One region of the Mesorhizobium sp. 2RAF45 genome, then DNA from elsewhere that is predicted to be linked to it. Evidence: predicted binding sites of a transcription regulator. Region 1 holds the regulator's gene; the other holds the start of a gene.

What was found. The regulator HrcA, encoded in region 1, represses chaperone genes, less so after heat shock. The targets are predictions, from matches to a motif close to GTTAGCACTCNCNNNNNGNGAGTGCTAAC.
Region 2: AB4Z43_RS16775 (co-chaperone GroES) is a predicted target of HrcA. The motif match lies at 1,676-1,704, and genes of this name have one in related genera.

The regions. Positions count from the first base shown of each region.
Region 1 covers NZ_JBFRGG010000003.1:90,501-94,160, reverse strand. Annotated here, with positions in the region: gene rdgB (RdgB/HAM1 family non-canonical purine NTP pyrophosphatase) at 1-403, opposite strand, end outside; gene AB4Z43_RS09885 (VOC family protein) at 403-813, opposite strand; gene rph (ribonuclease PH) at 829-1,545, opposite strand; gene hrcA (heat-inducible transcriptional repressor HrcA) at 1,704-2,786, shown strand; gene AB4Z43_RS09870 (hypothetical protein) at 2,826-3,023, shown strand; gene AB4Z43_RS09865 (PQQ-dependent sugar dehydrogenase) at 3,115-3,660, shown strand, end outside.
Region 2 covers NZ_JBFRGG010000005.1:220,099-223,758, reverse strand. Annotated here, with positions in the region: gene AB4Z43_RS16800 (hypothetical protein) at 304-510, shown strand; gene AB4Z43_RS16795 (hypothetical protein) at 516-707, shown strand; partial or broken gene AB4Z43_RS16790 (DUF6500 family protein) at 768-993, shown strand; gene AB4Z43_RS16785 (DUF1488 domain-containing protein) at 994-1,260, opposite strand; gene AB4Z43_RS16780 (hypothetical protein) at 1,257-1,511, opposite strand; gene AB4Z43_RS16775 (co-chaperone GroES) at 1,757-2,071, shown strand; gene groL (chaperonin GroEL) at 2,133-3,660, shown strand, end outside.

The DNA of each region.
Region 1 (3,660 bases):
GACAAATGACGGCGACGAAGCGGCCCTTGCGCTGTTCGGCCGAGGCCGCGCCGACTTCCTGCAGCGCCACTTCGGTGCGCTGCATGGCCATGGCGAAATCCCTGCTGCCGTCAGGGGTTTCGGCCCAGTTGGCGGTGTAGACGCCGGGCGCGCCGTCGAGCGCGTCGACGCACAGGCCGGAATCGTCCGACAGCGCCGGCAGGCCGGTCGCCTTCGCGGCGGCCAGCGCCTTGATGTAGGCATTTTCCTCGAAAGTGGTGCCGGTCTCGTCTGGCTCAGGCAGGCCGTAGTCCTTGGCCGACTTCGCCTCGAAGCCGAACGGCCCCATCAAATCGGCGAATTCGCGCAGCTTGCCGGCATTGTGGCTGGCGACGACGATCTTCTTGCCATCAAGTGTATGCATCAAAGGCCCCAGATTCTCGGCTCGGCAAACTCGATCGAATTGCCCGAGGGGTCGCGTATATAGAGCGAACGGCCGCCTTGCGGCCATTCGAATTCGCTTTCGATGGCGATTCTTTTTGCCCCTAAATGCGCTTTCCAAGCCACGATTTCATCCGCGCTGGCCGCAAAGCAGAGATGACCTTCGCCGACCGCGCCGTGCGGCGGCACGGGCAGCCGGGCATCCGGCGCCGGCGGTATTTTGGTCGCCTCGGCGTTGAAGATGAGCAGCACGCCCGGCCCGCAACGAAAGAAGAGGTGGCGGCCGTCGACCTTGCCGAGCAGATCAAGGCCGAGCACGCCGACATAGAATTCTTCCGCCGCCGCCAGATCGGTGACGTAGAGGGCTGATTCAAGGATGGCGGAGGGGGTCACCAGAAAATCGATGGCTTATGCCACCGCCATCTGCTGCAGGCTGACCAGGCGCTGGATGCCTTTCTTGGCCAGGCCCATCAACTCGCCGAACTGGTCCTCCGAGAAGGGCTCGCCCTCGGCTGTGCCCTGGATCTCGACGATGCCGCCCTTGCCGGTCATGACGAAATTGGCGTCGGTGCCGGCCGCGGAATCCTCGAGATAATCGAGGTCGATGACCGGCTGGCCGTCATGGATGCCGCAGGAAATCGCCGCGACATGGTCCTTCAGCACCTTGGCGACGCTCGCCATCTGCCGGGCTTCCATCCAGCGCAGGCAGTCATACAGCGCCACCCAACCGCCGGTGATCGAGGCGGTGCGGGTGCCGCCATCGGCCTGGATGACGTCGCAATCGACGGTGATCTGCTGTTCGCCCAGCGCCTGCAGATCGACGACGGCGCGCAAGGACCGGCCGATCAGGCGCTGGATTTCCAGCGTGCGGCCGCCCTGCTTGCCGGCCGAGGCCTCGCGGCGCATGCGCTCGCCGGTCGAGCGCGGCAGCATGCCATATTCGGCCGTCACCCAACCCTTGCCGGAATTGCGCATCCAGCCCGGCACCTTCTCCTCGAGGCTCGCCGTGCACAGGACATGGGTGTCGCCGAACTTCACCAGGCACGAGCCTTCGGCGTGCTTGGAGACGCCACGCTCGAAGGAGATGGCGCGCATTTCGTCGAATTGGCGTTTGGAGGGGCGCATTCAGGCTTCTTTCCCAGTCATTTTTCGGAATCGTGGCCGGCTTTTAGACGGATGGGGGGCAGCGCGCAAAGGAAAACGGACCGGGCGACCCGATACAGAGACCGGGTTGCGCCCACCGTGCCGAAGTCTATATCCTGAACAAGGAGGTTTTTGGCCGAATGACCAAGGCAATCGATCCGGGTTCGCAGCCGCTTGCACTTCAATCACTCGACATGCGCTCTCGCGACATCTTCCGGCGCATCGTCGATTCCTATCTCAGGGACGGCGAGCCCGTGGGTTCGCGCAGCCTGTCGCGCATCCTGCCCTCCTCGCTGTCGCCGGCCACCATTCGCAATGTGATGAGCGACCTCGAGCATCTCGGGCTGATCTACGCGCCGCATATCTCGGCCGGCCGGCTGCCGACGCAGGCGGGCCTGCGCTTCTTCGTCGATGCCTTCATGGAACTTGGCGACCTCTCCGACGAGGAGCGCCGCACCATCGAGGCGCAGGTGCGGGCCTCCGGCTCGGGCGCGACGCTGGAGCACATGCTGACCGAGGCCAGCCAGATGCTGTCGGGCATGTCGCGCGGCGCCGGCCTGGTGCTGGCCGCCAAGAACGAGGTGGCGCTGAAGCATATCGAATTCATCCAGCTGGAGCCGACCAAGGCGCTCGCCGTGCTGGTGTCGCAAAATGGCGACGTCGAGAACCGTGTCGTCGAGCTGCCGGCGGGCATCACCGTCTCGCAGCTGCACGAAGCCTCGAATTTCCTCAACGCCCATATTCGCGGCCGCACGCTGGCCGAGGCGCGCACCGAGATCGCCCGCATCAAGGAAGAGACGAGAGCCGCCCTCGACACGCTGTCGCAGGACCTCGTCGAGAAGGGGCTGGCGGTGTGGGCGGGTGCGGAAAGCGGCCTGCCGGCACGGCTCATCGTGCGCGGCCGCGCCAACCTGCTCGAAAACGTCACCGCCCAGGCCGACATCGAATTGCTGCGGCATCTGTTCGAGGACATGGAGACGCAGGACGGGCTGATCCAGCTGCTTGACCTCGCCGAGCAGGGATCGGGCGTGCGCATCTTCATCGGTTCGGAAAACAAGTTGTTTTCGCTGTCGGGCTCGTCGCTGGTGGTCGCGCCCTATCGCGACAAGGATGCCCGCGTCGTCGGCGCGCTCGGCGTCATCGGGCCGACCCGGTTGAACTACGCCCGCATCGTGCCGATGGTCGATTATACGGCGCAGCTGATTTCACGCATGCTAAGGTAGGGCCCTGGACGGTAAGAGACGGGCAGCAAGGAGAAAAGAATGGCGCTCGAAGAACTCAAGGCCCGGATCAGCCTGCTGCTCGAGGAGATGGTCAACCAGCCGGAAGACCAGCACGAAATCCAGGAACAATTGCGCGAGAAATTGCGGGAAATGCGCGCCATGGGCCTGCCGCTGCCGGCCGATCTGGTCGCGCTGGAAAAACGCCTCGACGACGATTTTTACGCTGCCGGCACATAAGACCGGATTTTCGCTTCCTCGTCAGGTCGAGCGAGCGGAACCCGGAGACACGCCGGCCGTTGGTTTCCTTCGCGACCAGATGGAGGACAAGATGATCCGATTGGCCGGACTGGTGATCCCCGCCCTGTTCCTCACAAGCGCGGCGTTCGCACAGCAGGCGGACCAGCCGGTGCTGAAGGGCGCGGCGGCCTTCGGCGACTGGCGTGCCGACAAACCGGGCGTGCGCCGACTGATCACGCCGGAAGACCTGCCGAAGCCCTATGTCACCAAGTCGGTATCGAACAGCGCCGGGCTTGCCGACATGCCGGCGGGCGCGAAGCCGCAATTGCCGCCGGGTTTTTCGGCCGAGCTGATCGCATCCGGCATCGACAATCCGCGCGCCGTGCGCGTCGCACCCAATGGCGACCTGTTCGTCGCCGACAGCGAAGCCAACCAGGTCCGCGTCTATCGCCTGGCCAAGGACAGCGCCAAGCCCGCCGAGGACGGCATTTTCGCCGGCAATCTCAACCAGCCCTATGGCATTGCCTTCTATCCGCCGGGGGACGACCCGCAATGGGTCTATGTCGCCAACAGCGACAGCATCGTGCGCTTCGCCTACCGCGGTGGCGACCTGAAGGCATCCGGCGAACCCGAAATC
Region 2 (3,660 bases), on a different contig from region 1:
GTTGCAATGGCCTCGTGGCGGAGCGGCTACGCTGGAGACGGCAAATCTCTGAAGCCTCGGTTCGATCCCGAGGCGAGGCCTCCAAAAATCTTATCGCCGAGACCCTGGTGCCCGACCTCTTGTCGCGGCCGATTTGCGCGGTTGCGGCCATTGTCGCATCCGACGATCATGGCCACGAAGATGTAGGGCCGACGTTAAAACCACCCATCTGCATTTGGCATGCAGGTCGCTCACGAAAAGAGTGCTATGGCAGGAGCGCGAGCCTGCTCGCTCCGATCTTCCCCGACATTCGAGGTCATTTTCGTGCGTGAACCGCCATCGCTGCCGGTCTTTGGAAAACTCGGCGTCAAGCCATCCGTCGCCGTCGTGGCGGCGCCAGCCGCCTCGGTAGGCATCGTGCCGCGCTTGCGGGAGGTTGTGGCCGCGCATGGCGGCATGGCGCTGAAGCTGTCGGTGATCGCGTGGACGATTCTGGTCCTGGGTACGGTGTTTTTCATGTTGCAGGGCTGAGGATCATGGCAAACCGCTACGCGCTGCGCATGGATCTGCCCCAGAGCTGGGCCATCGTCGATGTGTTCACCGGCCAGCCAGCCGTGATCAGGCAAAAGGTGATGGTTGGCATGAGCCCGCGCGAGGCCGAGGACATGGTCGTGCAGATGAATGTCGGCGACATCAGGCGTCGGGAGAGGGCGGAGCGCAAGGGTTGAACGTTCCGGCCGCCGGCCCACAGGACCAAGGCCCGCAACACCAAAACCAAGAGGATTCCCGTGAGAGCGAGCCTGAGGCAAAAGATACTGGAGGTCTGCGACCGCAAGATTTCCGAGAAAGGGCCTGCCGTGGGCGTGTCGTTCTACGCGTTTTTCGCCAACAGGAATGACGATCCCGAGCTGCTGATGGAAGCAGCGGAATGGTGGATCAGGACCCCACCGCCTCGACCATTTCGAAAAAGCCGCGAAGATACGGACGATGATCGAGGACATGGACCTCGGCTGATCAGCCGAAGTCGTCTGATGTCAGCACATACATGCTCTTGCGCGTGCGGCCGTAGGCCTTCGACGCAACATCGCGAATGACGCTGCTCTCGGTGTCGAACGTTGCGAGGTAGCCCGCTTCATCGGCGCTGGTTCGCGGCTGGATCTTGGTCATCGCATCGGCGGCGACCGAGAAGGAAATCTGGAACATCCCGTCATGGCCGACGAAGCGGATGCGCTTGCCGGCTTCGTCATAGCTTCGGCTGCGGTTGGGGAAGGTCAGGCTCATGTTTTTGCCTCCGTTGCGGCGGCCTTCTTGGTCGCCCGCTTCTTCTTCGGCGTCGGGTTCAGGGCTTCGGCGACGCGGTCTGCCTCTTCCTTGGCCAGGCGCAATGTCCTGAGCTTTGCGGTCTTGATCTCCCTGGCCTTCGCCTCGGACATGTACTCGGCGGTTGCCTTGTTGCGCTCCGCCGTCTTCTTCTGCTTGTCGACGAAGCGGGCTTCAGCTTTTTCCATGATCGTCTGGTTGCCGTCGGCCATCGCATAAATCTCCTTGGTGCTGGAATCGTGAAAATGAACTTGTCCGATAAATAGGCACTCGACCGGCAAAATTCAATTTTTTGAATTATTTGACAGCCTTCGGATATCACGAAACGGCAAGGCGAAATAATACTTTTCAATATTTATCGGGTCCGCGAATAATTTTTGGCACTCCTATCTATCGAGTGCCAAAGCGCCTATATGGGGGAAGCGGCCGCCTAAGCCGGCCCCAGAAAGAAGATTTCATGAAGTTTCGGCCACTCCACGACCGCGTCGTCATCCGGCGCGCCGAAGGCGATACCAAATCCAAGGGCGGCATCATCATTCCCGACAATGCCAAGGAAAAGCCGCAGGAAGGCGAAGTCATCGCCGTCGGACCCGGTGCACGCGACGAAAACGGCGCGCTTGTGCCGCTCGACGTCAAGGCCGGCGACCTGATCCTGTTCGGCAAATGGTCGGGCACCGAGGTCAAGATCGATGGCGAGGACCTTCTGATCATGAAGGAAGCCGACATTATGGGCGTCATCGAGAAGAGCGTCGAAGCCAAGAAGGCCGCCTGACTGGTGCGCCGCGCCTTCCGCGCGGGGTTCGTCCACTCCAAATTCGAACGGGATTGAAAAAATGTCTGCCAAGGAAATCAAATTCGCCACCGACGCGCGTGACCGCATGCTGCGCGGCGTCGAGATCCTCACCAATGCGGTGAAGGTCACGCTCGGCCCCAAGGGCCGCAACGTCATCATCGACAAGGCCTATGGCGCGCCACGCATCACCAAGGACGGCGTCACTGTCGCCAAGGAAATCGAGCTTGCCGACAAGTTCGAGAACATGGGCGCGCAGATGGTGCGCGAGGTGGCCTCGAAGACCAACGACCTCGCCGGTGACGGCACCACCACCGCGACCGTGCTGGCCGCCTCGATCCTGCGCGAAGGCGCCAAGCTGGTTGCCGCCGGCATGAACCCGATGGACTTGAAGCGCGGCATCGACCAGGCGGTCGCCGCAGTTGTCGTCGAGATCAAGGCGAAAGCCAAGAAGGTCAAGTCGTCGGCCGAGATCGCGCAGGTCGGCACCATCGCCGCCAATGGCGACGCAACCGTCGGCGAGATGATCGCCAAGGCGATGGACAAGGTCGGCAATGACGGCGTCATCACCGTCGAGGAAGCCAAGACCGCCGAAACCGAGCTCGACGTCGTCGAGGGCATGCAGTTCGACCGTGGCTATCTCAGCCCGTATTTCGTCACCAATGCCGACAAGATGCGTGTCGAGCTGGAAGAGCCTTATGTGCTCCTTCACGAGAAGAAGCTCGGCAATCTGCAGGCGATGCTGCCGATCCTCGAAGCGGTGGTGCAGAGCGGCAGGCCGCTGCTGATCATCTCCGAGGACGTCGAGGGCGAGGCGCTTGCCACGCTGGTCGTCAACAAACTGCGCGGCGGCCTCAAGGTCGCGGCCGTCAAGGCGCCGGGCTTTGGCGATCGCCGCAAGGCGATGCTGGAAGACATTGCGGTGCTGACTTCAGGCCAGATGATCTCCGAGGATCTCGGCATCAAACTCGAAAACGTCACCATCGAGATGCTCGGCCGCGCCAAGCGCGTGCTGATCGAGAAGGATACCACCACGATCATCGACGGCGCCGGCACCAAGGCGACCATCCAGGCGCGCGTCGCCCAGATCAAGGGCCAGATCGAGGAGACGACCTCCGACTACGACAAGGAGAAGCTGCAGGAGCGGCTGGCCAAGCTGTCGGGCGGGGTTGCCGTCATCCGCGTCGGCGGCGTCACCGAGTCGGAAGTGAAGGAAAAGAAGGACCGCATCGACGACGCGCTGAACGCGACGCGCGCGGCGGTCGAGGAAGGTATCGTGCCCGGCGGCGGCGTCGCTCTGCTGCGCGCCCGGTCGGCGCTGTCGGGCCTCAACGGCGCCAATGCCGATGTCACCGCCGGCATTTCGATCGTGCTCAGGGCGCTGGAAGCGCCGATCCGCCAGATCGCCGAGAATTCCGGCGTCGAGGGCTCGATCGTCGTCGGCAAGCTCGCCGACAGCAAGGACCACAATCAGGGCTTCGACGCCCAGAACGAGACCTATGTCGACATGATCAAGGCCGGCATCGTCGATCCGGCGAAAGTGGTGCGCACCGCACTGCAGGACGCCGGCT